Regions from separate parts of the Streptomyces parvus genome, predicted to be linked through region 2. Evidence: predicted binding sites of a transcription regulator. Region 2 holds the regulator's gene; the other holds the start of a gene.

Region 1 (15,910 bases), 1.1 Mb from region 2:
GGCTCGGCCTCGACCCGGTGCTTGACCTCCAGGCGCTGGAGGAACTGACCCGCCCCGACCCGGAGGCGGACGCGGAAGCCCGGCTGCGCGGGCTCCTCGCCGTCCTCACCGGCACCGGACTGGCCCTGCCCGCCGGGCTATCCCCGGGCGAGAGCGCCGACCGGCTGCGCAGCGTCGCGGCGGTGCAGCGCCAGGTGGACCGCGTCGAGTGGGCCGGCTGGCGCGATGCCGTACGGGTCGAACTGGACGCGGTCGAGAGCAGCCGGGTCGGCCCGTGGGTACGCGGCCCCCGCGCCCGGGCCGTCGCCGCCGTCCAGCTCACGGCCGGACTCCCGCTCCTGCTGTGGGGCGCGCGACGGCGCAGCGGCGGCTGGGCGGCGGCCGGGGCGGTGCTGCTGGCGCACGGCGCTCTGGGACTCCTCTACGAGCGGGCCAGGCAGGGTAGGCCCTAGGGTCTGGCCCCCGAGGATCACGCGTCCTCGTCGTCCTCGTCGTCCAGCCGGGCCAGCCAGGTCGCGAGGCGCTCCACGGGCACCTCGAAATCGGGGTTGAGATCGACGAACGTCCGCAGCTGCTCGGCGAGCCACTCGAAGGTGACCTCCTCCTCGCCGCGCCGCTTCTCCAGTTCCTCGATGCCACGGTCCGTGAAGTACATGCGTCCAGGATATCGAGGGGCGGAGCGCCCCCGGAACGCCGGGGACCCGGCCCCGCGACAGGCGCGGAACCGGGTCCCCGGGGTGTTCGGCGTTACGGTCCTCAGGCCTCGAAGACCTCGTTGACCAACTGCGTCTGCTCCGCCTGGTGGCGCTTGGCCGAGCCGACCGCCGGGGACGAGCCGTGCGGCCGCGAGATGCGGCGCAGGCGCTCGCCGTGCGGCACGTCCGCGCCGACCGCGAGGTCCAGGTGGTCGATCAGGTTGAGCGCGATGAACGGCCACGCACCCTGGTTCGCCGGCTCCTCCTGCGCCCACAGGTACTTCTCGGCGTTCGGGTACTTCGCGATCTCGGCCTGGATCTCCGCACCCGGCAGCGGGTACAGCCGCTCGAGGCGGATGATCGCGGTCTCCGTGTCGCCCCGCTTCTCCCGCTCGGCGTCCAGGTCGTAGTACAGCTTGCCCGAGACGAAGACGACCTTGCGGACGTCCTCGGCCTTGACCGACGCGTCGCCGATCACCGGGCGGAAGCCGCCGGAGGTGAACTCCTCGATGGACGAGGCCGCCGCCTTCAGACGCAGCATCGACTTCGGGGTGAAGACGATGAGCGGCTTGTGGTGCGGGTTGTGCACCTGCCAGCGCAGCAGGTGGAAGTAGTTCGACGGCAGGGTCGGCATCGCGACCGTCATGTTGTCCTGCGCGCACATCTGGAGGAAGCGCTCCGGGCGGGCGGAGCTGTGGTCCGGGCCCTGGCCCTCGTAGCCGTGCGGCAGGAGCAGCGTGACGCCGGAGGTCTGGCCCCACTTCTGCTCGGCCGAGGAGATGAACTCGTCCACGACGGTCTGCGCGCCGTTGACGAAGTCACCGAACTGGGCCTCCCAGATGACCAGCGACTCCGGACGGGCCAGCGAGTAGCCGTACTCGAAGCCCATCGCCGCGTACTCGCTGAGCAGCGAGTCGTAGACGTTGTACCGGGCCTGGTCGTCCGCCAGGTACAGCAGCGGGGTGTAGTCCTCGCCGGTGACCTGGTCGACCAGGACCGCGTGGCGCTGGCCGAACGTGCCGCGGCGGGTGTCCTGGCCGGCGAGCCGGACCGGGGTGCCCTCCATCAGCAGCGAACCGATGGCCAGCGTCTCGCCCATGCCCCAGTCGATCGTGCCGTTCTCCACCGAGGCCGCGCGGCGCTGCATCTGCGGCATCAGACGCGGGTGGACGGTGATCGATTCGGGGATGTTGACCTGCGACTCGGCGATCCGCTTGACGACCTCGGCGGAGACCGCGGTCTCGACGGCCACCGGGAACGCGGCCTGCGGTTCCGGGACGTGCGGGGAGGCGGGCTGTGAGGTGGCCTCGCGGACCTCCGCGAAGACCTTCTCCAGCTGGCCCTGGAAGTCCTGGAGCGCCTGCTCCGCCTCTTCCAGCGTGATGTCGCCGCGACCGATGAGGGACTCGGTGTAGAGCTTGCGCACCGAGCGCTTCTTGTCGATCAGGGTGTACATCTGCGGGTTGGTGAACTCCGGGTTGTCACCCTCGTTGTGACCGCGGCGGCGGTAGCAGATGAGGTCGATCACGACGTCCTTGTTGAACGCCTGCCGGAACTCGAAGGCGAGCCGCGCGACGCGGACCACGGCCTCCGGGTCGTCGCCGTTGACGTGGATGATCGGCGCCTCGATCATGCGCGCCACGTCGGTGGCGTACATCGAGGAGCGCGAGGACTCCGGGGCGGCGGTGAAGCCGACCTGGTTGTTGATCACCACGTGCACGGTGCCGCCGGTGCGGTAGCCGCGCAGCTGCGACATGTTGAGCGTCTCGGCGACGACGCCCTGGCCCGCGAAGGCCGCGTCGCCGTGGAGCGCGACCGGCAGGACCGTGAAGTCCGTGCCGCCCTTGTTGATGATGTCCTGCTTGGCGCGGGCGATGCCCTCCAGGACCGGGTCGACCGCCTCCAGGTGCGAGGGGTTGGCGGCCAGCGAGACCTTGATCTGCTCGCCGTCCAGACCGGTGAAGGTGCCCTCGGCGCCCAGGTGGTACTTGACGTCGCCGGAGCCGTGCATCGAGCGCGGGTCGAGGTTGCCCTCGAACTCGCGGAAGATCTGCGCGTACGACTTGCCGACGATGTTCGCCAGGACGTTCAGGCGGCCGCGGTGGGCCATACCGATGACGACCTCGTCGAGGCGGGCCTCGGCCGCGGAGTCGAGAACGGCGTCGAGCAGCGGGATGACGGACTCGCCGCCCTCCAGCGAGAACCGCTTCTGGCCGACGTACTTCGTCTGCAGGAAGGTCTCGAACGCCTCCGCGGCGTTCAGCCGGCGCAGGATGCGCAGCTGCTCCTCGCGCTCGGGCTTCGGGCGAGGGCGCTCCACCCGGTCCTGGAGCCACTTGCGCTGCTTCGGGTCCTGGATGTGCATGAACTCGATGCCGGTGGTGCGGCAGTACGACTCACGGAGCACGCCGAGGATGTCGCGGAGCTTCATCATCGTCTTGCCGGCGAACCCGCCGACCGCGAACTCCCGCTCCAGGTCCCACAGGGTGAGGCCGTGCTCGGTGATGTCCAGGTCGGGGTGCTTGCGCTGGTGGTACTCCAGCGGGTCGGTGTCGGCCATGACGTGGCCGCGGACCCGGTAGGAGTGGATCAGCTCGAAGACCCGCGCGGCCTTGGTGACGTCGTCGTCGTGCGAGGCGTCGATGTCCTTGAGCCAGCGGACCGGCTCGTAGGGGATGCGCAGCGCCTTGAAGATCTCGTCGTAGAACTCGTTCTCGCCGAGCAGCAGCTGGGAGAGGACGCGCAGGAACTCGCCGGAGGCGGCACCCTGGATGACCCGGTGGTCGTAGGTCGACGTGAGCGTCATGACCTTCGAGATACCGAGCTTGTTGAGGGTGTCCTGGGAGGTGCCCTGGAACTCCGCCGGGTAGTCCATCGCGCCGACGCCCATGATGAGGCCCTGACCGGGCATCAGGCGGGGCACCGAGTGGACGGTGCCGATGCCGCCGGGGTTGGTCAGCGAGGCGGTGACGCCGGTGAAGTCGTCCATGCCGAGCTTGCCGATGCGGGCGCGCCGGACGATGTCCTCGTACGCCTGCCAGAACTCGAAGAAGTTGAGCGTCTCGGCTTTCTTGATGGCCGCGACGACCAGCTGGCGGTCGCCGTTCGGCTTCACCAGGTCGATGGCCAGACCCAGGTTGACGTGCTCCGGCTTGACCAGGGTCGGCTTGCCGTCCTTCTCCGCGTAGGAGTAGTTCATCGACGGCATGGCCTTGAGGGCCTGCACCATCGCGTACCCGATGAGGTGCGTGAAGGAGATCTTCCCGCCGCGGGCCCGCTTGAGGTGGTTGTTGATGACGATGCGGTTGTCGAAGAGCAGCTTCACCGGGACCGCGCGGACGGACGTGGCCGTCGGCAGCTCCAGCGAGGCGTTCATGTTCTTCGCGACGGCGGCCGAGGGGCCGCGCAGCGTCACGTACTCCGGTCCTGCCGGGGCCTCGGCGGACCCGTCCGCCGTGGGCTTGGCGGGCGCGGCAGCGGGCTTCGCCGCCGCGGGCTTCGCCTCGGCGGGAGCGGTCTTCGCCGGGGCCGGGGCCGGGGCGGCCTTGGTCGGGGCCGGCTGCGCGGGGGCGGCCGGAGCGGCGGCGGGCGCGGCCTTCGCCGGAGCCGGAGCGGCTGCCGGAGCGGGCGCGGCCGGGGCGGCGGCCTCGGTCGCCGGGGCCCCCGAGGCCCCGGGAGCGGGCTTGTCCGCCGTGCCGGCGGCACCCGGCTTGTAGTCGGCGAAGAAGTCCCACCAGGCACGATCGACCGAACTGGGGTCCTGGAGGTACTGCTGGTAGATCTCGTCGACGAGCCATTCATTGGCGCCGAAAGCCGCGGCCGGGTTGGTGCCCGGGCTGGCTTGGTCGGTCGAGACGCTTGAGTTACTGGGGGACTGAGACGACACGGCGGCAACCGCCCTCTTCCGCTTCACAAGGTGATGGACAGCGGAAATCAAGGCTACGCCCCCCGAACCGTTCCTTGCAGGCCGGGCCGGTGCTTCGTCGTGCACATCACATCGAAGGGCGGGTTTCGGCGCAGGAAATGGCGGGAAACAAGCGAGGTTCCACTGCACTTCGGGTACGCAGGACCGTGGACACGGCCCTGCGACCGCATCCCCTTGAGGCCCCTTGCTGGCTGGACACGTATGAACGTGCCCCTCCGGTTCGACCCTATGCCAACGAGACCGTCAACCGCGCGGCTCGGGGATTCCCGGGAGAGTGACCTGGATGCGGCAGCCCCGTACGGATTCGGCCACACCGATCCGGCCGCCGTGCAGATCGACCGCCCACCGGGCGATGGCGAGACCGAGGCCCGTACCGCCGTCGCTTCCCGGACCCTGCGGGGAGGGCGCCTGGCCCCGGTTGAAACGCTCGAAGACCCGGTGGCGCTCCGCCTCCGGGATGCCGGGCCCCTCGTCGATGACTTCCAGCTCCAGCGACTCGGGGGAGGCCCCGCGCCGGGCCAGCACCGTCACCCGGCCGTGCGGCGGGCTGTGCTTGACCGCGTTGTCGATCAGGTTCGCGACCACCTGGTGCAGCCGCTCGGCGTCCGCGTGCGCGGTGAGCTCCGGCGGCGAGACGTCCAGATGCAGATGGACGTCCGTACGGGAGTGATTGCCCGAACCCGACGACAGGCGTCGCTGGGAGGCGGCGAGGTTCGCCTCCTTCAGTACGCCCGACAGGTACGGCCACACCTCGAAACGGCGTGCCTTGAGTGCGACGACCCCGTTGTCCAGCCGCGAGAGGTCCAGCAGCGTCTCGACGAGCCGGCCCAGCCGCTCCGTCTGCTTCAGCGCCGTGCGCATCGTCTCCGGATCGGCGGCGGACACCCCGTCCACCACGTTCTCCAGCACGGCTCTGAGCGCGGCGATGGGGGTGCGCAGCTCATGGCTGACATTGGCGACCAGCTCTTTTCGATGCCGGTCCTCCGCCTCCAGATCGTCCGCCATGCGGTTGATCGTCTGCGCCAGGTCACCCAGCTCGTCCCGCCGCCCGGCGCCGCTCACCCGGCGCGTGTAGTCGCCGTGCGAGATCGACCGGGCCACCGCTCTCATCTCGTCCAGCGGCGCGGTCAGACCGTGCGCCACGAACTGGGTGATCAGCAGCGTGGCGATCACCGAGAACACCGTGATGAAGCGGAACTCCGTACGGGTCCGCAGCGCGACGATCAGCAGGCCCGTGGTGATGAACACCGAGACCACGACGAGCGTGCCGAGCTTGGCCTTGATCGAGAAGGGCCGCAGTCCGGACCCTGGCCGGGTCATGGCGCGGGAGTCTCCAGGGCGTAGCCCACCCCGTGCACGGTACGGATCCGCTCCGCGCCGATCTTCCGGCGCAGCGCCTTGATGTGGCTGTCGACCGTACGGGTGCCCGAGGCGTCCGCCCAGTCCCACACCTCGGCCAGCAGCTGCTCCCGGGAGAGCACGGCGCGGGGGGTGTTGGCGAGGCAGACCAGCAGGTCGAACTCGGTCGGCGTGAGGTGGACGTCCTCGGCGCGCACCCGGACCCGGCGCTGCGCGTGGTCGATCTCCAGCTCACCCAGGCGCAGTATCCCGCTGCGCGGGGTCACGGCGGCCAGCGCCGCCCGCTCCACCCGGCGCAGCAGCACGTGCACCCGGGCGGCCAGCTCGCGCATGGAGAACGGCTTGGTCATGTAGTCGTCGGCGCCCACCCCGAGCCCGACCAGCATGTCGGTCTCGTCGTCGCGCGCGGTGAGCATCAGCACCGGGACCGGGCGCGATGCCTGCACCCGGCGGCAGACCTCCAGGCCGTCGAAGCCCGGAAGCATGATGTCGAGCACCATCAGGTCGGGCTGCCAGGCCTCGGCCGCGTCCACGGCCGCGGGGCCGTCCAGCGCGGTCTGCACCAGGAAGCCCTCCGCCCGCAGCCGGGCGGAAATGGCGTCGACGATCGTGGCGTCGTCCTCGACCACCAGCACCCGGCGCTGAGCCCCCGGGGTGGCCGCGACGCCGTTGTGGGTGGTGTGTGTCTGTTCCATCGCCCCGCCCCTGCCCGTTCTCGCGGGAGCCATTCCCCCGCAAGGCACGGTCTTCGCTCGTGTTTTCGTGGGTGATCCCGTGTGCCGGTCAGCAGCGTAAAGGCAGCGGAGGCCTCCCGGCTACGCAGGGTGTTGTCCCGGGGCCGCGAGTTCGGGCCGGGCGGGCGGCCGGATCGTCTGCCTTGTGCCGGTTGACCCGTGCCGCCGCCGGGCCGCGCATACCGGGAGGGGGGTTCAGCCGGTCCGGAGTGCGAGATGGACCACGTCGGGCACACCTCGGGCAACGGCCACTTCTTCCGTCCGAACCCCGCTGAACCCGGCATTCCGCAATGCCTGCTCGAAGGCGGGCGACGGCTGCGCGGACCAGACGGCGAGCACGCCGCCCGGGTTCAGACGGTCGTGGCAGTGCGCCAGACCGGCCGGGGAGTAGAGGCTTTCGTTGCCCTCCGTGACCGTCCAGTCGGGCCCGTTGTCGATGTCCAGGCAGAGCGCGTCGTAACGCTCCGTGGTGGTGCGGAGGTGGTCGACCAGGTCCGTGTGCAGGATCCCGGTCCTGGGGTCGGCCAGCGCCGCTCCGGAGATCCGGTCCAGCGGCCCCTCGCGGTGCCAGTCCACGATCGCCTGCTCCCGCTCCACGACCACGATCCGCCCCCAGCGCTCCTCCTCGGCGGCCCGCACCAGGGAGAACCCGACACCCAGGCCGCCGATCAGCACGGAGGGCGCCGTCCTCCCGGCGGGCAGTGAGGCCAGCGCGACGTCGATCAGCAGCCGCTCGGAGCGTCCGTCGGAGGTGTCCATCAGGAAGCAGCCGTTGGCGATGATCTCGAAGTGCTCCCCGCGCTCGCGCAGGACGACCTCGCCGAAGGGCCCCTCCCGGCGGTCGAGGACGACGGGGGTGTCGGTGGAGCGCACAGGCGGCGATTCCATCGGTTCGGGGGCGGTCGTCGCGGACATGGGGCGGCTCTCCGGTATCCGGTCGTGGCGGTCGATGCCGCCCATCCTGTCCCGTCGCGCGGGTGGAGGCCAGCGCCTTTCCCGCTCCGGAGAGGGGAACAACTGCCCGCCGTCGAGCGCTCCCGTACGGGGAGGGCGCCTGGGCGGGAAGGGGCGCGGGGTGTGGCGGGGGGTGTTGATCGCTCAGAGCGAACATCGACCGGGGAACATTCGGCGGCTCACAAGCATTGAGTCCACATAGCTCAACTTGCCTGCCGAAGGGGAGATCATGACTAACGAGTCCCAGGCGTTCACACCGATCGACCTGCCCGTGCTGCCGCTCGACGACGAGGTCGTCCTGCCCGGCATGGTGGTGCCGCTGGACCTGTCCGACACCGAGGTGCGCGCCGCCGTCGAGGCCGCGCAGGCCGCAGCCCGTCCCGGCGGCGGAAAGCCCCAGGTGCTGCTGGTCCCGCGGATCGACGGCACGTACACGGGGACCGGTGTCCTCGGCACCGTCGAGCAGGTCGGACGCCTGTCGGACGGCGATCCGGGCGCCCTCATCCGGGCCCGTGACCGGGTCCGCATCGGAGCCGGGACCAGCGGTCCCGGCCGGGCGCTCTGGGTGGAGGGGACCGTGCTGGAGACCGCCGCCCCCGACCCGCTGCCCGGATCCGCCGCCGAGCTGGTCAAGGAGTACAAGGCGCTCGCCACCAGCTGGCTGAAGAAGCGCGGCGCCTGGCAGGTCGTGGACCGGATCCAGCAGATCGAGGACGTCTCCGCGCTCGCCGACAACTCCGGATACTCACCGTTCCTCTCGACCGCCCAGAAGGTCCAGCTCCTGGAGACCGTGGACCCGATCGCCCGGCTGAAGCTCGCCATCCAGTGGCTGAGCGAGCACCTTGCCGAGCAGGACGTGGCCGAGTCCATCGCCAAGGACGTCCAGGACGGCGTCGACAAGCAGCAGCGGGAGTTCCTGCTGCGCCGCCAGCTCGACGCCGTACGCAAGGAGCTCGCCGAGCTCAACGGCGACCCGGAGGACGAGTCCGACGACTACCGGGCCCGCGTCGAGGCCGCCGACCTGCCCGAGCACGTCCGCCAGGCCGCGCTCAAGGAGGTCGAGAAGCTGGAGCGCTCCAGCGACCAGTCCCCCGAGGGCTCCTGGATCCGCACCTGGCTGGACACCGTCCTCGAACTGCCGTGGACCGAGCGGACCGAGGACGCCTACGACATCCGCGGCGCCCAGGAGGTCCTGGACGCCGAGCACGCAGGCCTGGCCGATGTGAAGGAACGCATCACCGAGTACCTGGCGGTGCGCAAGCGCCGGGCCGACCGGGGCCTCGGCGTCGTCGGCGGGCGTCGCGGCGGAGCGGTCCTCGCCCTCGTCGGCCCGCCCGGCGTCGGCAAGACCTCGCTCGGCGAGTCCGTCGCGCACGCCATGGGCCGCAAGTTCGTCCGTGTCGCACTCGGCGGTGTCCGGGACGAGGCGGAGATCCGGGGCCACCGGCGTACGTACGTCGGCGCGCTCCCCGGCCGGATCGTGCGGGCCATCAAGGAGGCCGGTTCGATGAACCCGGTCGTCCTGCTCGACGAGATCGACAAGGTCGGCTCCGACTTCCGGGGCGACCCGGCCGCCGCTCTGCTCGAAGTCCTCGACCCGGCGCAGAACCACACCTTCCGCGACCACTACCTGGAGGTCGAGCTCGACCTCAGCGACGTCGTCTTCCTGGCCACCGCCAACGTCCTCGAAGCCATCCCGGAGGCCCTGCTCGACCGTATGGAGCTGGTCCGCCTCGACGGCTACACCGAGGACGAGAAGGTCGTCATCGCCCGGGACCACCTGCTCCCGCGCCAGCTGGAGCGGGCCGGTCTGGAGAAGGACGAGGTCGCCCTGGAGGAGTCGGCGCTGCGCAAGCTGGCCGGCGAGTACACCCGTGAGGCGGGCGTACGGAATCTGGAGCGGGCGGTGGCCCGGCTGCTCCGCAAGGTCGCGGCCCAGCACGAACTGGGCGACCGCGAGCTGCCGTTCACGGTGACCGACGCGGATCTGCGCGGCCTGATCGGGCGTCCGCACCACGTGCCCGAGTCCGCACAGGACCCGGCCGAGCGCCGCACCGCGGTGCCGGGCGTGGCCACCGGGCTCGCGGTGACCGGGGCCGGCGGTGACGTGCTCTTCGTCGAGGCGTCGCTCGCCGACCCGGAGACCGGGGCGTCCGGACTGACCCTGACCGGTCAGCTCGGGGACGTCATGAAGGAGTCCGCGCAGATCGCGCTGAGCTTCCTGCGGTCGCACGGCGCGGAGCTGGAGCTGCCGGTCGCCGACCTCAAGGACCGGGGCGTGCACGTCCACTTCCCGGCGGGCGCGGTCCCCAAGGACGGCCCGAGCGCCGGCATCACGCTGACGACCGCGCTGGCCTCGCTGCTCTCCGGACGCCTCGTCCGTACGGATGTCGCGATGACCGGTGAGGTGTCGCTGACCGGACGGGTCCTGCCGATCGGCGGCGTCAAGCAGAAGCTGCTGGCCGCGCACCGGGCGGGCATCACGACCGTGGTGATCCCCCAGCGCAACGAGGCCGACCTGGACGACGTCCCGGCCGAGGTGCTGGAGAAGCTGGACGTCCACCCGGTCACCGACGTCCGCCAGGTGCTGGAGATCGCCCTCGCCCCGGCCAGGACCGGGGAGAGGATCCCGGCCGCGGCCTGACCGCCGTACGCCGGCCCGGCTCGGACGCCCGCTTCCCGCTGCGCGGGGGCGGGCCGTCCGCGTGTCCGGGGCGTGGCGCAGGGCGTGGCCTCCGGGACGTCGTCCGGGACGCGGCTCAGGGGCGGTAGATCGTGCCCGGCTGCGGCTCGGCGGGGGCCATCAGCTCGGGGACGGTCACGAAGGTGTAGCCGTCCTTCTGGAGCGCGTCGATGATCCCGGGCACGGCGGGGACGGTGCCCTTGTAGATGTCGTGCAGCAGGATGACGCCGTCCTTGCCCGCCTGGTCGAGGATCCGCTTCTTGATCAGCGCGGAGTCGTTCGTCGAGTAGTCCTTGGCCGTGGCGCTCCACAGCACCTGGGAGAGCCCGAGCTCCTTGCTGATGTCCGAGACCGTGTCGTCGGTGCGGCCCTGCGGCGGACGCATCAGCCGGGGCTTCTTGCCGGTGATCCTCTCGATGGCCACCTGGGTCTTCTCCAGCTCGGCCCGTATCTCGTCCGGCTTCCGGTCGGTCAGCACCTTGTGCGTCCAGGTGTGGTTGGCCACCTCGTGGCCCTCGTCCTCGATGCGCCGCACCACGTCGGGGTGCTTGACGACGTGGTGCTTGCCGAGCAGGAAGAAGGTGGCGTGCACCTTCTTCTCCTTGAGGATGTCCAGCAGCCTCGGCGTGTCCTCGCCCGGTCCCGCGTCGAAGGTCAGGGCGATGCACTTGGCCTTGCGGCAGTCGACCGGCCCGAACTCGCCCTTGGCGTCGGACGCCGCCTCCCCGCGTGCCGAACCGGGCGCGGTCGTCTCCATCGAGCAGCCGCTCAACGTCAGTGTGAGCACCGTCACCAGCGCCGCGGTCAACCCCATCGCGGGCAACGGCATCTTTCCATGCACGACACATCACTCCTCTGTGCGGGAAATCCCGCACAGGCGTGCGGTACGGCGATGACTATACACAGCGTGTATACATCGAGTGCATAGCGAGGTGCGGGGTGGCGGCAGGCTCCGGACCGGGGCCGGCTCGGCGCGGTCGGCGCACGCCTGCGAAATACTGGCCGAGCTGCGGCGATGATCGGTCCCGGCAGCGGCTTTCATCGGCAGGGAACCGTACGAGGGGTACTGACGTGCGCGGAGACGACAGCGGGCCGGAGCCGGGCGTGCCCGACGCGGGCGGCGTGGACCATGAATTCCTGGCGCTGGAGCGTGAGCTGGCCGTGTTCCTGCGCCGGGCGCGCGCCAGCTCGGGCGAGATGGCCCGGGAGGTCCACCCCGAACTGGAGCCCGCCGCCTACGGTCTGCTCGTCCGCCTGGAGGCGGCGGGCCGGCAGCGGGCCACCGAACTGGCCGCCTACTTCGGCGTCGGCAAGGCCACCATGAGCCGCCAGCTCCACTCCCTGGAGAACCTCGGGCTGGTGGCCCGCGAACCCGATCCCGCCGACGGGCGCGCCTGGCTCGTCCACCTCACCGACGACGGCCTGGCCCGGTTCCGCAGCGTCCGGGACGCCCGCCGCGGGCGCTACGTGCGCAAGCTGGCCGACTGGGACCGGGCCGAAGTCGCCGAGCTGGCCCGGCTCCTGCACCAGCTGAACGCCCGAGCGGAGAGCTGACCGGCTCCGGGCCGCCGGTCAGGCCAGCTCCACCAGGAGCGCGGTCGCGTCGTCGTGCGTCTTGGCCCGCCGCAGCCGTACGCGCCCGGCCGCCGCGTCGGCCTCCTCCAGCTCCCGCACCCGGTCGATCAGCTCCTGCGGCCCCGCCTTCCGCAGCAGCCCCAGCGTGTCCGCCCAGTCGCCCTCGCCGAACACCTCCGTCCAGCGGGCCGCGCCGTCCGTGAGCGCGGCCAGCGCCCGGACGTCGGCCGCCGGGACGCTGCCCGTCACCGCGCGCGAGGCCACCGCCGGATCGGCGGCCGCCGTGAAGAAGCCGCCCTCCTTGTTGCGCACCGTGGCGTCGGCGATCTCGTTCGAGGCCAGCGAGCCCGGCGGCAGCCGCGTCAGCCGGTCGTCCAGGATCGCCCGGACCGCACCGTCGGGGGACTCCAGCAGCAGGACCGAGTCGGACAGCACCAGGTACTCGATCGCGCGTTCGCCCCAACGCGCCAGGGCCACGGTCGCCTGAGGCGTACGTACGTGAGAAAGGTCACAGGTGACCCGATGGGCTTCGGCTGTATGGGAGATGGCCCCGGCCAGGATCTCGGCCAGGGTCAGATCGGGGCGGGAACCGGACAGTTCCACCAGTGCACCGCCCAGCCGCGCGGTGAACCACGGGACCGAGTGCACACAACCGTCGTCCCCCCGCGGCGGGGTCACACCGTCGAGCAGCACCAGCACACCGCCCTGGCCGGACGCGGGAAGGGTCCCGGAGACCCAGTCCTCGTTGGGGCGTTCGGGACTGCCGGGAGCGGTGGCGAGTTCGATACGCATACCGTCAGTCTGCACGAGCCCTTCACCATCCCCGCACGCGGCCGAAAATGGCCCGTACCAGCAGGTCAACGCGGGCGCGCTGGATGGAAGGAGGGGCTCCGGGGAGCGTGCGGGCGGGCATCCTGCCAAAGGCGGAGCGGAAGTTCCACCCCGTGGTCCACGCATGGTCAGGGGCCCGGTGGGGGAGACTTGTTCGCCAACTCCAGAGTGATGTTCACTCCTTCGAGTGGCGGAGCGGTTGATGCGCGCCCCCCTCTCACAAGCGCTGGAATGGTCGGAAGCCGTACCAGGAGCGGGGCGCCCTTCCATGTGACCGTGCGTCACCTCTGCTTCAAGGGTGGACGAGTCAAGATTGCGAGCACCGGTGCAGAAGAAGCGGCCGCGGAGCAAGGGCACGACGCGCGACGGTTCCGGGGCGACGCCTCCGGCAGCCGGTGCGGACAAGCGGACCGTGCGGGTGCGCAGTCGCCTGGTCGCCGGGGTCGCGGCCGTCGGCGTCATCGTCGTGGCGGCGGGCACCCCCGCCGTGCTCGGAGCCTCCGCCGATCTCACCGAGTCCCAGCGGCTGGTCACCCTCGCCGAGCTGAACCAGCAGGCGGTCACCCTCGGGCACTCCCTCGCCGACGAGCGTGACGCCGTCACCGCGTACATCGCCGCCGGCCGGGCCGAGGGAGGCGACGGCGGCGACGGCGCGAAGAACCGCGCCGCCCGCACCACCCGCGTCGACCAGCAGATCGACGAGATCCACGACGCGGCCTCCGCGGCCCTGCGCCGCGACCTCTCGACGGTTCCCTCCCTGCGTCGCTCCGCGCTGACCGGCAAGGGCTCGGCCCTGGAGGCGCACCAGGCGTACTCCGACCTCATCGCCAAGCTGCACGGCATCGCCGCCGAACTGGCGGAGAAGACCCCGCCGCGCGCGGCCGACGCCACCCGGGCCCCGCTCACCCTCGGCGGCGCCTCCGAACAGGCCTCCGCGACCCGAGGGCTCCTCCTCGCCGCGCTCGCCGTGCCGAGCCCCGAGCCGACGGCCCCGCAGACCGACCCCGTCACCGGGCTGCCCGTGCAGACCCAGGACGAGGGCGCCACCCGGGCCGACCGGGAACGCGACGAGCTGAGCGCCGCCGCCCAGCAGGCCCGGGTACGGGAGCTGGCCGCGCTCGCCGACTTCGACCAGGCGGCGGACCCGGAGGCCCGCGACAAGCTCTCCGCCACCGTCACCGGCTCCCAGGTCAACGACGCCGAGAAGTACCTCACCCGCCTCACCGACCGCCCCGAGCTGTCGGAAGCCGAACGCAAGGTCAGCCCCCGGAAGCTGGATGCGGCGCTCTCCGCCCGCGTCGACCGGATGCGCAGCGTCGAGTCCGCCCTGACCACCGGCCAGGTCCAGCATTTGGAGGGGCTGCGCGACGACGACGTCACCGCCCTGGAACTGGCCGTCGCCCTGCTCGGCGGCTGCTTCCTGCTCGCCGTCGGCGTCTCCACCGCCGTCGCCCGCACCCTCACCCAGCCGCTCGCCGTCCTGCGCATCGGCGCCGCGCGCCTCGCCGAGGACCCTTCGAGCGCCGAACCGGTCCGCTACACCGGCCGCAACGACGAGTTCGCCCAGGTCGTCCGGTCGATGAACGCCCTGCACGGCCGGCTCGCCACCCTCCACCAGGATCTCGGCGGACGCGTCGAGAGCCTCACCGCCGAACGCTCCGGCCTGATCAAGAGCCGCGAGTCCCTTGACCGGCAGCGGACCGAACTCCAGGAGCGGACCGCCGAGCTGACCACCCAGCTGGGACAGCTCAGGAACACGGTCCACCACACCTTCGTCAACCTCTCGCTGCGCACCCTCGGCCTCGTCGAGCGGCAGCTCGGCGTCATCGAGGGACTGGAGGAGCGCGAGCAGGACCCGGAGCGCCTGGCCACCCTCTTCAAGCTCGACCACATGGCCACGGTCATGCGCCGCCACAGCGAGAACATGCTCGTCCTCGCGGGCGCCGAGCACGGCCACGGCCACGCCGGGCCGATCCCGCTGGTCGACGTGGCGCGCGCCGCCGTCAGCGAGATCGAGCGGTACGAGCGGGTCACCATCCAGTCCCTGCCGCCGCACGCCCAGATCGCCGGATTCGCCGCCGACGACCTCAGCCACCTCCTGGCCGAACTCCTGGAGAACGCCACCTCCTTCTCCCCGCCGGACTCCCACGTCGAACTGTCCGGCTGGCTGCTGGAGAGCGGCGAGGTGATGCTCTCCGTGTCGGACGAGGGCATCGGCATGTCGACGGTCCGGATGGACGAGCTGAATGCCAGGCTGGCCGACCCGGCCTCGTTCGAGGTCGGTGAGCAGAATGCCGACGGCGCCGGACTCGGTCTCCAGGTGACGTCGTTGCTGGCCGCCCGGCACGGGGTGCGGGTCCAGCTGCGCGAGCAGAAGGGGAGTGGAGTGACGGCCGTCGTCGTCCTGCCGCAGGCCCTGCTGCCCAAGACGCTGCCCGCCGCCACACCGCCCGCCGTGCAACTGCCCGGCGACGCGCCCGCGCTCAACCTCCCGGGCTCGGTGGCGGAGGCCAACTCCAACGCCCTGCCCAGCCGTTCCCCACAGCCGGCCGCGCTGCCCGACCCCGCAGTCCCCGCCGTCGACGCGGAGAACGCCCCCGAACAGGCCGCCGACAAGGCCGCCGAGCCCCGCCCCGCCGACGCCGACCCGATGATCGCCGCCGCCGAGCGGGCGATCCGCGAGAACGCCGACGCCTCCGCGAGCGCCGGATTGGGGAGCGCCCCGGCGGAGCACGCCGACGAGAGCCCGGAAGCCACCGCCGTACCGCCGCAGGAACCGGCACAGGACGCCCAGCAGCCGGTCGCGGAAACCGAGGGCGGAGCCGAGACCGACGCGGGTGCCGACGGGGACACCGACGCCGAACCGGAGTCCGAGATCACGCTGCAGGTCCGGCTGCCGAGGCCGCCCGCGGACCCGGCCGATCCGGCAGCCCCGCCCGCCCCCGCGACCGCCGGCCCCTACGCCATCGGCCCCGACCGCCACGAGCGCCCGGCCGAGACCGGGCCCGGCGACCAGGACCCGGACGGGCCCGCGTTCCGTCCCGAGCCCCGAGCCGAGGCTGCCGAGGTCCCGGCCGAGACCGTCCCCGGCCCCCGCCGCCCCGAGGCCGGCCGTGTCACCGACAAGGGGCTGCCGAAGCGCACCCCCAAGGTC
Region 2 (15,910 bases):
GTGATCGCCACGTCCGCGGCCTCCCCTGCCGTCCGCGCCATCCCGGGCCGCAGCACCCCCGCCCCCACGTCGACCCGCGGCGCGTGCGGGAGCACCGGCAGTACGCCGTCCAGGTGGTGGTACGGGCCCCCGGCATCGACCCGCTCCCCGTCCAGCAGGGCGCGCACGGAACGCAGGTAGTCGCGGACCGCCGTACGCGGACTGTCGTACGGGCGCCCCGTCAGGCCCGCCACGAAGTCCGGGTTGCCGATGCCGAAGCCCGCGACGACCGGTTCGTCGGTGAGCAGCGCCAGCGAACGCGCCTGGAGGGCCGCCTCGTACGGGTGCCGCAGCGGGAGCAGGGTCACACTCGTCCCGACCGGCACGGTGTGCCCCGCGCCCGCCAGGTACGCCAGCACCTGGTGCGTCTCGGCCTGGAAGGACTGGCACATCCACAGGCGGCGGGCCCCGGTACGCCGGACCAGCGCCGCGAAGGGGGCGACGAGTTCGGGATGGTCGGGCTGGAGGGGGTAGAGGACGGCCGGGTTCACGGATGAGCACCCTTCTGGTCGTGGGGCACGGCGGGGGCGGAGTCGGGCGCGTGTGGACCGGTGTGCGCCGGGGGCACCGGCTCGTACGTCGCCACCACGGCCCGGTCCGGGGCCAGATGGCGGGCGGCCGCCTCCGCCACCTGCTCGGGGGTGACGGCGGCCAGCCGGTCCCGGTAGCCGTCCAGCCAGTCCGGCTCCAGGCCCGCCGCGGCGAAGCCGGCCAGCGCGCTCGCCTCCTCCGCGCGGGTCGCGAGGGCGAAGCGGGTGAAGCCGGCCGCGTAGGCACGGGCGCGGTCCACCTCCGCCCGGGACGGGCCGTGCTCGGCGAGGTCCCGGAGACACCGGGTGATCTCGGCGGCGATCCGGCCCGCGCCGCCCGGCGCTCCCGCGCACGCGATCTCCAGCCAGCTGCCCGCCCCGTTCTCGCGGAGCCCGGCGGAGACGTCGTACGCCAGCCCGAGCCGGTCGCGCACCTGCCGGGCGAGCCGGGCCGAGGCGTACCCGCCCAGCAGCAACTGCGCCACGTGGAAGGCGGCGTGCAGGGGATCGGCGGTGGGAACGCCCGGCCCGACCGTCAGGACGAGGGACTGCCCCCCGAAGGCGTCGCCCCGGCCGTCCCCGGAGGTGCCCGTCCCCGGCTCCGTGAGCTCCACCGGGCCCGGACGCGGGACGGGGCGTGCGAACGGCGGGAGCGTGAGCCCCGACGGGCCTCCCGACCAGGGCGCGAGCCGTTCGCCGACCAGGCGCAGCACGGAGTCCGGCTCCTCGCCCGCGAGCACGACCAGCGACGACCCGCCGGGGACGACGGCGCGGGCGTGCAGGGCCAGGAGGTCGTCGGGAACCAGGGAGACCACGTCCAGGAGCGGTGCCGTTCCCCCGGACCCGCAGGACAACGGGTGCGGGCCGAACCCGTGCGCGAGCGCCGCGCGGCGCAGCCGTACCCGGGGCGCGGGCGCGCGCGGCGCGGCGGCCGCCCGGCGCTGGGCGATGGCCACCTCGCCCTCCTCGTAACGCGGGCGCAGCAGCAGGTCGGCCAGCAGGTCGAGCGCACCGGGCAGTCCGGGGGCCAGCACGCTGACGGACAGGATCAGGGACTCGGCGGTGACGACGGTGCTGAACTCCGCCCCGAGGTCGGCGGCCCGGTCGGCGACGTCCTGCCGGGTGCGCTCCCGGCTGCCCGTTCCGAGACAGGCGGCGAGCAGCTCCTGGGCGGCGGTGAGCCCCGGTTCGGTGCGCGCGTAAGGGATGACGAGGCGCAGTTCCGCGAGCGGGGCGGCGGGAGCGTGCGCCGCGAGAACGCGCAGCCCGGTGGGGAGAGCGGCGGACAGGGTGGTGCGCGGCCCGGCGGAGGGCGGAGCGGAGGAGGTCCGGCCCGGCGTGGTGGGGGGAACTCCGGCCGGTCGTGCGACGGCAGGGGCCAGGGTCATCCGACGGTGCCTTTCTGCGGGGCGGGTTCGGTGCCTGCCCGCGGGGCGAGTTCGGTCACGGTGACCGGTCCTTCGAGCAGCGCGCGGGCCGCCGCCGCCACCTCGGCGGGTGTGGTGCGGCGCAGCTCGGCGGGGAGCGCGTCGGGGCCCGCCGAGCCCGGCAGGAGCAGGGCGTCGCGGCCGAGGGCGACGGCCCGGGTGGGGAGCGAGTCGGCCTGCCGGTGCCAGGCGACGAGCAGGGAGTTCACCGCACGCCGGTGCTCGGCCTCGGGGAGCGGGCCGTCGGCCACGGCCCGTAGGACCGACCGCCAGATGTCGACGGCCGCACCGACCTCGGTGCCGGGGGCCCGGCCGAGCACCGCGAGGGTCAGGTCGGGCGCGGCGGAGGCGAGCCACTGGCCGTGGTAGCCGCAGGTGACGGTGGCGGAGGTGAGGTGGCGCCCGTCGCGCGCGGACCGGGCCAGCGCGGGCAGCCGGGACCGGCCGAGCACCTGGGCGAGCACGGCCTGGGCGAGGTACGCGGGGCGGTCGGCGACGGGGTCGGGCAGCGGATGCCCGACCGCGACACCGAGCCGTCCCGCGGGCAGGGGCGCGGTGCGGATCTCCCTCGCGGCGCGGACCTCCTTCGCGGCGGCGTGGTCCTCCCTTGCGGCGGGGATCTCCTCCGCAACGCCGGCCTCACCTGCGGCGCGGATCTCCTTCGCGGCGTGGTCCTCCCTTGCGACGCGCGCCTCCCCCGCAACGCCGGCCTCACCTGCGGCGCGGACCTCCCCCACAACGCGGGCCTCCCCCGCAACACGGGCCTCCCCTGCGGCGCGGACCTCCCCCACCCCCGCGAACACCTCACGCACGACCGCCATGACCCGCGCCGGGTCCACGTCCCCCACGACCGAGAGGACCATCCGCGGTGCCGTGTAGTGCGACCGGAAGAACGCCTCCACCTCGCGGGCCGTGATGCCCGCCAGCTCCGCCCGCGTACCGAAGCTGTCCCTGCTGCCCGGGTACAGCGCACCCAGCGCCGACTCCCAGTACCGGCCGGCGTCCCCCGCTCCGCGGATCTCCTCGCCGATGACGTCGGTCTCGGTGCGGATCACGTCATCCGTGGGCGCGAAGTCGAGCAGGCGGCGGGCCTCCCAGGCCAGGGCGTCGGGCAGCGAATCGGCGGGGACAGTGGTGTGGAAGACCGTGTGGTCGCGGTGGGTCTCGGCGTTGCAGACCCCGCCCGCGCCCGCGACCAGCGCCGCGTACCCCTCCCCGGTGGGGTCGGCGGAGCCCTCCCTGCCGGAGCGCGGGAACATCAGGTGTTCGACGAGATGCGCCGTACCGTGGCGCCCGGCCGGGTCGTCGTCGCCACCCGCCGCCACGGTGAGCGCGACGGCGGCGAGGCCCCGCCCGTACTGCGGGACCGCGTCGACGCACACCCGCAGCCCGCCGGGGAGCACGGACACGCTCGGGCTCATCTCAACCGGCCTGGTTCAGCGGGCGGAACACGGACACGCACATCTTGCGGCTGTCGCCCCCGTCGAAGGGCTGCTCGCGCCAGCCCGCGTACCGGCCGACGAGCTCCAGCCCGGCGATCGCGCCGAGCAGGTCCAGCTCGCCCGGCCACACGTACCGCATCACGGTCGTCGCGGACTTCGGGGCGTCGCCGTCCAGGAACAGCGTGCTCTGCAGCATCATGTTCTGCGAGGCGGGCAGCACACCCACCGACTCGATGAGCGCCCCGCGCGCCCCGATCGGATAGGTGTTGACCTCGTTCTTCTTCTGTACGTGGTAGTCGCTCGGGTCGAACGTCTCGATGACCACGTGCCCCTCCGCCGTCACGTGCCGGGCCATGGCGTGCATCAGCGCGATCTGCTCGTCGACCGCCATCGCGCAGCACAGCACGTTGAACGGGGCGAGGACGACGTCGAAGGAGCGGCCGAGGTCGAGCCCGGCGAAGTCGCCGCGCACCGGCGTGATCCGGCCCTCGGGGTCCTTCTCCGCGAGGCGGGCCAGCATCCCTTCGGAGGACTCGACACCGGTGACGTCGAAACCGCGTTCGGCGAGCGGAAGCGCCACCCGGCCGGTGCCGACCCCGAGTTCGAGGACGCTCGCGCCGGGTGCGGCGAGGGTGAGCAGGTACGTGGCGATGTCGTCGAGGTCCGGGGTGCTCGGGTAGATGTCGTCGTAGACACCGGCCAGCGCGTCGCTGTAGGCGACGGTGATCGCCGCGCCGAACCCCCCTGCGGCAGAAGCCTGTTCGCCGGTCCCCGCGGGCTCGGCAGACGCCACTGTCTCCGTGGTCGCCAGCGTCTCGGGGTGCTGTGTCGTCTCGGTCGTGGTCATCGGGCTCACACTCCAGCGGTCGCGGTCGAGGGGGTTCCGGCAAGGTTGTTCTCGGGGTGCTCCGGGTCGATCCCCGCCGCGCGGAAGGCCCGTACGACGTGATCGGCGAGGCCGTCGCCGGGGCCGGCCCCCTGGGCGTGGTCGACCAGCGCGGTGGCCAGCGCGAAGCTGCGGTGCTGCCCGAAGCTCATGCCGTCGCGGCCGGGGCGCGGGTCGCGCGGGTCCCAGGCGGCGGCGACGCCGGGGGCGAGCCGGGCGGTGAACAGCGAGGTGTCGCCGCCGAGCCCCGGCAGGTCCCGGACGGCGTCGGCCACCGCCCGTTCGGCCGGCGCGTGGTCACCGTGCAGATAGACGACGACGCTGTCGCGGCGCGGGTAGTCGTCCTCGTCGGACAGGACCTTGGCGTGGTACAGCGCCCCGGCGCCCTCCAGGGCGGCCAGCGCGGCGGCCCACAGTCCGACGGCCGCGTCCGCGTCGCGGGCGTGCAGGAAGAGGCGGCGGACCGGGCCCGCCGGAACCGGCAGGGGCCGCGAACCCATCACGTAGAAGAAGCCGGGCGAGAGGGCGGGCCGCGCCGCCTCCAGGGCGACCTGGACCAGGTCGCCCGGCGCGGGCGCGGCGGGGCCTATGAGCCGGTCGGCGGCGAGCCGGGCGGTGATCTCCGGCAGCCGTACGACCAGTTCACCGCCCTCCCCGACCTCCAGCAGCCGCCCGGTGACCGGGGTCGTGGGGTGCGGCACGGCCGCGGCGAGACGGCGTTCCAGCGCGGAGTCGCGCAACGTGCGGCGGGGAGCGGCGTCCGCGTCCCGGCGGTGCGCCCCGTTCCCGGCGTGGAACTCCTCGTACAGCGCGTTGGTGAGGCGGCCGCGCAGATCGCGGGGGCTGTCCGCGGTCAACGTCCGCCCGGCGAACCGCGCTTCGAGACCGTCGGCGCGTACGTCCACGAGGTCGAGCGCGGCGGCGAGCCGCGGGGCGAGCCCGGCGGGCCGGACCGGGGCAGGGGTGAGGGTCATCGGGGGCTCCCTGAAGGGGCGGCGGCAGGATGCGGCACGGCGGGACGCGGCACAACGGGGTCGGCCAGGCGCAGGGTGGCCACCGCACCCGCCGGGTTCAGCAGCAGCGTCCGCCCGATCCCGGCGGCGGCGCGCGCCACCGGGTTGAGGACGGCGTGCGCCTGCGCCGTGGCGATGAGCCGGTCGTACAGATGCCATCCCGCGAACCCCACGGCTCGTTCGGCGAGTTCGGGGTCCGGGGTGCGGCACTCGGTGTAGCCCTCCCAGAAGGCCGCGATACGGGGGAGGTGGCGGCGCAGTCCGGCCGCGCCCCGCTCCACGATCTCCTCGTGCGACAGGTCGAAACCGAGCGCGACGGCATCCTGGGCCGAGGCGGGCTCGCCCGTCGGCGCGAAGACGGAGTACGTGGCCTGGAAGAGCCATTCACCGACGAAAGCGCCGACGTCGCGGGCCGGGTCGGCGAGCCGGAACTCCTCCCAGTCGCACAGGTAGAGCTGCCCGTCGTGGACGAGGAACTGGTCGAAGCGCAGATCGCAGTGGGCGGGGGCGCGTGGCGCCGTACGCTCCCGCTCCCGCAGCCGGTGGAGCGCGGCGACGACCTCCGCGTCGTCCTGGACGAGCTTCCAGGCCGCGATCTGCGCCATGCTGCGGTCCTGGACCTCGCTCCACGGGAACGCCCGGAGCCAGCGCATCGGCGGCAGCGGGGCTTCGGCGGTGTCGATGGCGGGGGCCGAAGCCGGGTCCGCGGCGTCGCCGTCCGCCGTCCCCAGCGTGTGCAGCGTGGCAACGGCCCGCCCGGCTTCCCGGCACAGCGCCTCGTCGAAGTCGCCGTCCAACGCGACCTCCGAGCCCGAACGGGACCCGGGCAGCAGGCGGAAGGCGCTGACGGCCGAGTCCCGGTCGGTCCCCAGGTGTTCGGGGGTGCGGAGCGGCGAACCGGCCGGCAGCCGGGCGGCCGACGCCTCGAAGGCGAGGGCGCGGTCGATCTCGGGCCGGCTGCCGTCGGGGGCCCGGGCGACGGTCTTGACGAAGACCTGCCGGCCGCGGGTGGTCGTACCGGCCCAGTTGTCGTTGCGGCCGCCGAAGGCGGTCAGCCCCTCCGGCGCGAAGGGCCCGAGACCCAGCCGCTCCAGCAGCGCGTTCACCTCCGGCGCGGTGTCGAGTCCGGTCGGCCGGAACCTGATCAGCGCGGGCGTGTCCGCCGCGCTCGCCGTGGTCACCGCCTCCGTCGGGGCGGCCGTCGTACTCGTCGTGGTCGTCATGACACTCCTCGGGGGACCGCCCGGCGGCCCTCCTCATCGATCAACTCGGCAGTGAAGGCGAGGTAGTCGAGCAATTCGTCGCTCCACTCGCAGTAGGTGGCGAAGTCCTGCATGTGCGTGACGACGCGGAGCACGGCGCAGCGTCCGACGGCCACCGGGTCGTAGAACGGCCCCGCGTGCCCGCGGCCGCCGCCCTCGCTCCCGGCGGCGCCGTACGCGCCGAGGAACACCCGCTGGAGGTCCGTGACGGACAGCAGCCCCGCGCTCTCCCCCGCCGCCCGGTGGAGCGGCGAGGACCAGGCCAGCTCGACGAGGTCGCCCAGCATCCAGCCCAGGTCCAGCTCCCGCCGGCCCGCGCCCAGGTCCTCACCGGTGAGCAGCGCGACCCGGCCCCGGCTCCGGGGCGGTACGAGCGAACCGGTCGACGCCCAGCCGTGCAGCGGCACGACCGAGGCTCCGGGGCCCGAGGGGTGTACGGCGTCGTCCGCCCAGCCCAGCAGCCGCTCGGTGCGGTCGCCGCCCCACACCTCCCGCGCACGCCGGCGCAGCCGTGCGGCCGCCGGGGCGAGCGGCCCGGTCCCGGCCGCCCACTCCCGCAGCCGCCGCATCCCCGGTGGCGGGGACGGCCGCGGGCCCGGGTGCAGGGAGACCCCGTGCAGGGCCCGGAGCGCACGCGCGGCGGCGGCGAGGGAGTGGGCGACGAGCCGCCCGGCCTGCGGGCGGGGGTCCCGCAGCCAGGCGGCGGCCGAGGCGGCCCCGGCGGCCCGGTGGAGCAGCCCGTCTCCGTAGGGCGTGCCGGTGGCCAGCAGCGCGGCCCCCTCGGCGGATCCCAGATCCGGTACGAGGGCGGCCCGCCGGGCGGGCACGCGGAGCGGGCCGACGCGCCGGGGCCCCGGACCGTGCCACCACAGGAAGTCACCGGCGCCGCCGCCGGGCGCTCGGTGAACCCGGGTGACCTGAAGACCGGTCCCGTACTCGGCGACCGGAACCCCCAGATCCATGGTCCGAGTTGCCCCGTTCACGACGAGCCCTCGGCCGCGTCCGCGTCGGCGCCTCCGCCGTTCCTGCGGTGGGCGACGCACAGGTCGTACAACTCGTTCAGCGGTGCCGAGCCCCCGTCCTCCACCTCGCCCGTACGCGCGCTCCGCGCGGGGATCGTCGGGGCGAGGACCACTCCGGGCCGCTCGCGCAGCGCCGCCAGGTGCCCCTGGACGACCGGGCTCCCGAGCGCTCCGGGCGGCAGCGAGGGGGCGACGCCGACCAGGGCGCGGGTGGTCTGCAGGGCGACCATCAGCGGGGTGTCGGCGACCCCGAGGGCGTATCGGCCGACGAAATTCAAGGTGGCGGGATGGACGAGAATCAGATCCGCCCATTCCGCGATGTCCACATGGGGTACATCGACACCGGAGAACGCATTCCAGTCGTCGATGAAGACTTCTTTTCCGGAGAGCACGGCCACCGCGTCCGGTGACACGAACCGGCATGCGGAACGGGTCAGCGCGACCCGCTTCTCCAGGTCGGGAAAGGAATTCCCGAGCCAGTTGATCCAGAACGGCAGGAAGGCGACGCCGAGGGCTCCCGTCCCCACGACGAGGATGCGCTCGAAGTCCCGTTGCTGTTCCTCCACGACGCCTCCTGTGCGCGTTGGGGCCGGGGGCCGACCGGAGCATGCGCACCGCATCTCCGGCCGACCCCCGCGGCTCACAGCGAAGAGTCGCTGGTCAGCACTTGTTCTCGACGGTCTTCGCGGCGAGCGAGCCGAGAGCGGCGGCGCACTGCTGCGAGGAACGCGCGGTGATGATCGTGGCGCGGATGGCCCACGGGATGGTGGGGCTGAACGCCGGCGCGGCCTCCTGGCCGTCGTGCAGGCCGAGCTCCTCGGCGGAGGTGTAGGCGGTGTAGCCGTCGAACAGGTCCTTCTCGGTGACGTTCTGCATGAGTCTTTCCTTCGTTCCATGAAAGGGAATTGACGACCGGCCACTTCGCGCATCTCGCCGATGCCTGGTTTACCGGCGTCCGTTGCGGACAGAAAGAATGTTGACCCACGCCGCCGGCTCCGCACCATTGGCTCTTGCGGCATTGCCGCAAACGACAGTTCCCCGCGCGGGTGGAAGAGGATAGAACTACGGGTGTGAACACACCTGACGCAGAACAGTCTCCGGCGGAGCGGCCCGCACTGCGGGCGCTGCTCTCGTACGCGCGTCCGCACCGCGGCATCCTCCTCACGGTGCTGGCTCTGACGCTGGCGGGCAGCGCCGCCGGTCTGGCCCAGCCGCTGGTCATCCAGTCGGTGCTGGCCAAGCTCATGACGGGTGACGGGCTGCGGGAGGACATCCTGCTGCTGACCGGCCTGTTGCTCGCCTCCATCGGGCTCACCTGGCTGCAGTCCTGGCTCAGCGAGCGGACCGCCGAACGCGTCGTGCTCCAGGTCCGCCGCGGTCTGATCGCGCGGCTCATCCGGCTGCGTACGGCCGAGCTGGACCGCACCGAGCCGGGCGGGCTGACCACGCGCGTCACCTCCGACAGCACGCTGGTGCAGCACGCGGCGACGGGCGGTCTCATCCAGCTCGTCGACGGGTCGATCCATCTGCTGGCCACGATCGTGCTGATGGGCATCGTCAGCCTGCCGCTGCTCGGCATCACCTCCGCCGTGCTGGTGGTCGTCGGCATCGCGATGGGCGTCGTCATGCCCCGGATCAAGCGGGTCACCACGGAGGCGCAGACCTCCGTCGGCGAGATCGGCGCGGCGCTCGACCGCTCGCTCGGCGCGGCCCGCACCGTCAAGGCCAACGGCGGTGAGGCGAAGGAGACGGAGCGGGCCACCGAGGCCGCCGAACGCGCCTACCGGGCGGGGCTCAAGGGCGCCCGCTACCACGCGCTGATCGCGGTGCTGGCCGGGCTGATCGTCCAGGCCTCGTTCCTCGCCGTCATCGGCTTCGGCGGTGCGCTGGTGGCCATGGGCACCCTCGAACTGGCCGCGCTGATCGGCTTCCTGCTCTACCTGTTCAACCTGGGCGGTCCGGTCCTGTCCCTGGTCGGCGGCACCACCGCCCTGCAACAGGGGCTCGGCGCGCTGGCCCGGATCGAGGAGGTGCGGTCCATGGCGGCGGAGGACGACGTGGACGGTACGCCGCGGGCGCCCTCCGGCCCGCCGCCCCGCGTCACGGTCGACGGGCTGACCTTCGGCTACGAGGGGCGCACGGCCGTCCTGGACGGCACGAGCTTCGTCGCACCGGCGGGCAAGGTCACCGCGATCGTCGGCCCGTCAGGCTCCGGCAAGACCACGGTGTTCTCGCTGATCCAGCGGTTCTACGACACCGAGGGCGGCCGCATCCTGCTGGACGACACCGACATCCGCTCCCTGGGCCGGGCCGAACTGCGCCGCCGGATCGCCTATGTCGAGCAGGACTCCCCCATGCTGGCGGGCACGCTGAGGGAGAACCTTCTCTACTCCGCGCCGGACGCCGGCGACGAGGCCGTCGCCGACGTGCTGCGCCGCACCCTGCTCGACGGCTTCGTCGCCTCCCTCCCGGACGGCCTCGACACGGCTGTCGGCGCCCGGGGCCTGGCCCTCTCCGGCGGCGAACGTCAACGCCTCGCCATCGCACGGGCGTTGCTGCGCCGCCCGCAGGTCCTGCTCCTCGACGAGGTCACCGCGCATCTCGACGGGCTCAGCGAAACCGCCCTGCGCCGGACGGTGGAGGAGGCCGCGCGGGACTGCACGGTGCTCCTCATCGCGCACCGGCTCTCGACGGTCACCACGGCGGACCGGCTGGTGCTGTTCGAGAACGGCCGGGTCAGCGACCACGGGCGGCACGAGGAGCTGCTGGAGCGCAGCACCCTCTACCAGGACCTCACCGCGACGCAGTTGACCGCCGGCCCGGCGGTCGCGACCGCCGGGGCCCACTGACCGGCACCGGAGCACGGCACGCTCCTGGGACAATTCCCGTACGCAGGTGCGCTGCGCACCCGTGACTCCGTACGGCAGTGATGCTCCGCGAACACCCCCCAGCACGACCGAAGGGTTCAAGGATCCAGATGACCGACACCACCTCCCTCCCGCTGCCCGCCTCCACCGAGGACGACCACTACGGGGAGATCTCCGTCGAACTCCTCGGCGACAACCGGGAGAAGCTCGTCGTCAGCGGCGGGCGGATCCCGACCGTCACCATCGTCCGCGCCCCCGAGGCGGAGGTCGACGACCACATCGTCATCGGCACCCGCGACCCCCGGTACCTGACGATCACGGTGGCCGGCGAGGACGCGACGATCAAGCCGGGCAAGGGCAAGCTCCGGCGGCAGACCTACCGGGTCGACGTCCACCACGGGGGCATCCACTACCGGCTCGTCCCGAACTCGATCCCGTTCAGCAAGCTGACCCGCGACGGCAAGCACCTCGGGGACTTCTCCTCGGACGGCGACCGCCGGGTGATAGCCGAGTGGCAGGAGGAGGCCGGAACCCCCGAGCCCCTCGACGCGGCCATCGGCTACGCGCTGGCGGCGGCGTTCGGGACGGGCGGTCAGCCGATGTGGATGATGCTGGTGGACGCGGTCAGTGCCGCCCTGCCGTAGGCGGGTGTGCCGGAACAGCCGGAAGTCCCCTGCCGGAAGCGAGACTTCCGGCAGGGGACTTCGACGTGTCAGGGCGCAGGACGCAGAACGCGATCCGGCGTCAGGTCACGGACGCAGCCCCCTGATGTCCTCGGCGTGCAGATACGACACGATCGCCGCCTCGAACCGGGACTTCAGGTTCAGCTTGCGCACGATGCTCGACGTGTGCGCCCGGACGGTCCGTTCCGTGATGCCCAGTCTCCGGGCCAGCCAGCGGTTCTGTTCCCCGCTCGCCAGCAGCACGAGCACTTCCAGCTCACGTTCGGTGAGCGTGGCGAAGTCCATCGCCCGCCGGGCGCCGACTGCGGTCCCCGCCCGTCCGCCGGCCCTCATCTGTTCGTCGGCCATCATCGTCACAGCAGTCTCCTCCATTGATCGTCACCGTCCCCCGTCCCGCGCCCGTCACCCGGACGACCGGGACTACCTGCTGCTTTACCTATCGATTACCCTCTCCCTCATCGGTTCGACGGCTGCGCGGCATTTGACCCATGCCGCAGTGCGCCGTCGGTAGTCGTGCGGCACGCGGGGGGCGGCAGCGGTGAATGGCGGAAGCCTGTCCATACTCGGTCTGGACATCACGGAGGAACGCGCCTACCGGCACTTCCTCCGCAATCCGGGCACCGGCACCGAGGACATCGGGGTGCTCCTCCACAGCCCCCGTGAGGAGGTGGAGAAGGCCCTCGCCCGCCTCGACGAGCTGGGCCTGCTGCGGACCGACGAACACGGCGGCGTCTCGGCGGCGGCCCCGGAGACCGCGGTCGAGCGGCTCACGGAGATACGGCTGCGCGAGCTGCACGAACAGCTCCACCAGGTCACCAGGTCCCGGCACCTGATCGCCGAGCTGACCGCCGAACAGCAGACCCGTCCCCTCGCCACCCAGGGCGTCGAACGGCTGGAGGTGCTCCCGCAGATCCGCGACCGGATCGACGACCTGGCCTTCTTCGCCCGTCAGGAGATCCTCTCCGTCGAGCCGTACACCGCCCTCACCGCCGAGAACATCGCGCACGCACGCCCCCTGGACACCCGGTGTCTGCGCCGGGGCGTGCAGATCCGCAGCGTGGTGCTGCGGGAAGCGCTCGACCACCCGCCGACCGTCGCCTACCTCCGCGAACTCACTGCTCAGGGGGCGTCGATCAGGGCCGCGGACAAGCTGTCCGAGCGGATCCTCGTGTACGACCGCCGTACGGCCCTGGTGCCCGTCGACCCCTCGGACACCTCGCGCGGCGCGCTGGTCACCCAGCAGGCCGGCCTGGTCTCCAACATCCTGGCCCTGTTCGAGAAGATCTGGGCCGAGTCCACGGACCTGTCCACCCTGATCGACACCCACTCCTCGCCCTCCGACGTGCTGTCCGAGATGGAGCAGCGCGTCATGGAGGAGATGTGCCGGGTCGCCAAGGACGAGACGGGCGCACGGAACCTGGACATCTCGGTGCGGACGTACCGCCGCCATGTCGCCGACGTCCTCCGCATCCTGGGCGCGACCAGCCGCCCGCACGCGGCCCTGCTGGCCCGCGAGCGAGGCTGGATCTGAGCCCGGGAGCGGGGCCGGATCTGAGCCCCGGCGGGCGGGGCCGTCCGGATCCCGCTCCCCGGGGGCCCCGGACACGCCCCCGGAAGCGGCGGCGGAGGGCCTAACCGGCCCCTTCCAGGACCCACCCCTCCAGCGTCCGGTCCCGCAGCGCCTCCGCGCACCGTTGCCGTACGCCGGTCACCTCCTCCGCGTCCCGCCCGGAACCGCGCACCAGGACGGTGATCCGGTCCTCCTCGATGCGCTGGCCGCACTCCCACTCCGCGGGCAGCATCCCGATGAGCCGGAGCACCGCGATTCCGGCGGGCGCGGCGTCGCCGGAGACCCGCGCCACCGTGATCTCCACCGGGTCTTCTACTGCCAGCCGTTGACGCACTTCACCTTGCCCATGAACGGCGCGAGCGGCTTCGGCAGCGGCGCCCCGCAGAGAAGCCGGTTCACCGCCTCCTTCACCTCCGACGCGATCTCCTCGCCCCGGCCCCCGATCCCGGCCCCCGGCCCCGCCCCGGCCGTCAGCGGTGCGGCCGCCTCCGCCACGGTGCCGGCCCCCGGGCCGGCGGACGCGTGGGCCGGTGCGACGGCCGCTCCGAGAACCAGTCCCAGGAGCAGTCCCCCCGTACCGACCGTCTTTCCGGTGAACGCGTAGACGCCCATGTCTTCCTCCCCGTACGTCACGTGTCTCGTCGGCTCGTTCCCGCCGACATGCACCACCTTGTCAGCGGAGCGATCCGCTCCGGACGGGGATCGCTGTCAACTTGCTGCACGATTCCGGCCACTTGGTGCCAGCCATCCGCCACCACGAGACGGCACAGACACACCCGGACAGACGGAGACGGCCGGGGGCGGAAGAACACGTGGTGTTCTTCCGCCCCCGGCCGTCTTTCCGTACGGAAGGCCCGTCCTGGAGCTAGGGCTTCGGCTTCGGCCGCCACACCACCAGCGCGCCCGTCTGCTGCACGTCCTGGTACGGCACGAGGTCGCGGCGGTACGAGGCGTGGACCTGGGCCTCGCGCTGCTGCATGGCGACCGCCGCGCCGTCCACCGCCGCCGAGAGCTCGGCGACGCGCTGCTGGAGCGCGGTCACCTGGTTCTCCAGCTCGATGATCCGCTTGATGCCCGCGAGGTTGATGCCCTCGTCCTGCGACAGCTGCTGCACGGTGCGCAGCAGCTCGATGTCGCGGGCCGAGTAGCGCCGGCCGCGCCCGGCCGTACGGTCCGGGGAGACCAGGCCGAGACGGTCGTACTGGCGCAGCGTCTGCGGGTGGAGCCCCGAGAGCTGGGCCGCGATCGAGATCACGTACACCGGTGTCTCATCGGTCAGCTGGTACGGATTGCGTCGACGGCCGTCCATCTCAAGCTCCCTTCGCGGCCTGGAACAGTTCCGCCCGCGGGTCCTCGTCCGCGGTCGCCTTCCGGTAGGCCTCCAGGGCGTCCCTGGCCTCCTGGCCCAGGTCCCTGGGGACCGCGACCTCCACGGTGACCAGCAGGTCGCCGCGGGTGCCGTCCTTGCGCACCGCGCCCTTGCCCCGGGCGCGCATCGTACGCCCGTTGGGGGTGCCGGCGGGAAGCTTCAGCGTGACCGGGGGTCCGCCGAGCGTGGGGACCTTGATCTCGCCGCCGAGCGTCGCCTCCGGATACGTGACGGGCACGGTGACCGTGAGGTTGTCGCCCTTGCGGCCGAAGACCGGGTGGGCGTCGACGTGGACGACGACGTACAGATCGCCTGCCGGTCCGCCGCGCTCGCCCGCACCGCCCTTGCCGCGCAGCCGGATCCGCTGGCCGTCGGAGACGCCCGCCGGGATCCGCACCTGCATGGTGCGCGCCGACTTCGCCCGGCCGCTGCCCTTGCAGACGTCACAGGGGTCCTGGGCGATGAGGCCCCGGCCCTTGCAGTCCACACAGGGGTCGGTGAGCGAGAAGCCGCCGCCGCTGCCGCGCGAGACCTGGCCGGTGCCGACACAGGTCGGGCAGACCCGGGGGGTGCCGTTCTTGTCACCGGTGCCGGAACACGCCTTGCAGGGCGCCTGGCTGGACATCCGCAGCGGGACCGTGGCCCCGTCGACCGCCTCGGTGAAGCTGAGCGTCACCTCGGACTCGATGTCCTGGCCGCGCTTGGGCTGGACCCGGGTGCCCGTGCCGCCGCGGTTGAACAGCCCGCCGAAGACGTCGCCGAGACCGCCGCCGCCGAAGCCGCCGCCCGCGCCGCCCTGTCCGCCGCCCGGGGCGCCCCCGCCGAAGAGGTCGCCCAGGTCGAAGTTGAAGTTGCCGCCCGCACCACCGGGGCCGGCCCGGAAGCCGCCGTTGCCGAAGAGGGCTCGCGCCTCGTCGTACTCCTTGCGCTTCTTGGGGTCACCGAGGACGTCGTTCGCCTCGGAGATCTCCTTGAAGCGCTCCTCCGCCTTGGCGTCGTTCTTGTTGGCGTCCGGGTGGAACTCGCGGGCGAGCTTCCGGTACGCCTTCTTGACCTCGGCGTCGGTGGCGTCCTTGGGGACGCCGAGGACCTTGTAGTAGTCCTTCTCGACGAAGTCCTTCGTGCTCATCGACGTCCCTCCTTCCGGACGATCGGCCGAGCGGCCGGCCCGTGGGCCGGCCGCCGGGCCGGTCGGTGTGCACCGCGGTGATCAGACGTGTCGCCGTCAGACCTCCTCGGTGCCACCGCTCTCCTCGTCGTCTGCCTTCTTCTCTTCCTTCGCCGCGGCGGGCGTGGCGCCCGGCTGCGGCTCGGCGACGGCCACCCGCGCGGGGCGGATGGTGCGCTCGCCGATGCGATACCCCGGCTGAAGGATCGCCACGCAGGTCGTCTCGGTGACGTCCGGCGCGTAGCTGTGCATCAGGGCCTCGTGGATCGTCGGGTCGAAGGGCTCGCCCTCCTTGCCGAACTGCTGGAGGCCCAGCTTCGCGACGACGGTCTCCATCGATTCGGCCACCGACTTGAAGCCGCCGACCAGCTCGCCGTGTTCCCGCGCGCGGCCGACGTCGTCGAGGACGGGCAGGAGCTCGGACAGGAGGTTCGCCACAGCGATCTCCTTGACCGTGACCCGGTCCCGCTCGACGCGGCGGCGGTAGTTCTGGTACTCGGCCTGGAGCCGCTGGAGGTCTGCGGTGCGCTCGTCCAGCGCCGTACGGACCTGGTCCAGCTGCGCCGTCAGACCGACGGTCGCATCGGTGTCCCCGGCCGGGGCCGCCGCCTCCTCCTCGGAGGGAGCGGCAG

Evidence for each region. Region 2 encodes HspR, which represses chaperone genes until heat shock. Its sites were predicted from a motif close to TTGAGNNNNNNNNNCTCAA; they were not measured.
Region 1: a site for HspR is predicted at 7,856-7,874, ahead of lon (endopeptidase La). Genes of this name have one in related genera too.

What each region holds. Positions count from the first base shown of each region.
Region 1 is NZ_CP135079.1:4,806,663-4,822,572, forward strand. Features, by position in the region: gene RNL97_RS22850 (hypothetical protein) at 1-452, shown strand, start outside; gene RNL97_RS22855 (DUF6104 family protein) at 470-655, opposite strand; gene RNL97_RS22860 (multifunctional oxoglutarate decarboxylase/oxoglutarate dehydrogenase thiamine pyrophosphate-binding subunit/dihydrolipoyllysine-residue succinyltransferase subunit) at 757-4,581, opposite strand; gene RNL97_RS22865 (HAMP domain-containing sensor histidine kinase) at 4,864-5,940, opposite strand; gene RNL97_RS22870 (response regulator transcription factor) at 5,937-6,674, opposite strand; gene RNL97_RS22875 (spermidine synthase family protein) at 6,909-7,628, opposite strand; gene lon (endopeptidase La) at 7,897-10,311, shown strand; gene RNL97_RS22885 (polysaccharide deacetylase family protein) at 10,427-11,179, opposite strand; gene RNL97_RS22890 (MarR family winged helix-turn-helix transcriptional regulator) at 11,422-11,904, shown strand; gene RNL97_RS22895 (protein phosphatase 2C domain-containing protein) at 11,923-12,717, opposite strand; gene RNL97_RS22900 (sensor histidine kinase) at 13,082-15,910, shown strand, end outside.
Region 2 is NZ_CP135079.1:3,688,426-3,704,335, reverse strand. Features, by position in the region: gene lxmJ (F420-dependent peptide dehydroalanine reductase LxmJ) at 1-530, opposite strand, end outside; gene RNL97_RS17630 (M16 family metallopeptidase) at 527-1,957, opposite strand; gene RNL97_RS17625 (M16 family metallopeptidase) at 1,954-3,405, opposite strand; gene RNL97_RS17620 (class I SAM-dependent methyltransferase) at 3,419-4,285, opposite strand; gene RNL97_RS17615 (T3SS effector HopA1 family protein) at 4,291-5,298, opposite strand; gene lxmK (class V lanthionine synthetase subunit LxmK) at 5,295-6,560, opposite strand; gene RNL97_RS17605 (hypothetical protein) at 6,557-7,561, opposite strand; gene lxmD (flavoprotein) at 7,579-8,187, opposite strand; gene lxmA (lexapeptide family class V lantibiotic) at 8,282-8,497, opposite strand; gene RNL97_RS17590 (ABC transporter ATP-binding protein) at 8,692-10,470, shown strand; gene RNL97_RS17585 (hypothetical protein) at 10,599-11,132, shown strand; gene RNL97_RS17580 (helix-turn-helix domain-containing protein) at 11,238-11,543, opposite strand; gene RNL97_RS17575 (helix-turn-helix domain-containing protein) at 11,710-12,702, shown strand; gene RNL97_RS17570 (hypothetical protein) at 12,803-13,045, opposite strand; gene RNL97_RS17565 (hypothetical protein) at 13,054-13,353, opposite strand; gene RNL97_RS17560 (heat shock protein transcriptional repressor HspR) at 13,607-14,050, opposite strand; gene dnaJ (molecular chaperone DnaJ) at 14,052-15,239, opposite strand; gene grpE (nucleotide exchange factor GrpE) at 15,336-15,910, opposite strand, start outside.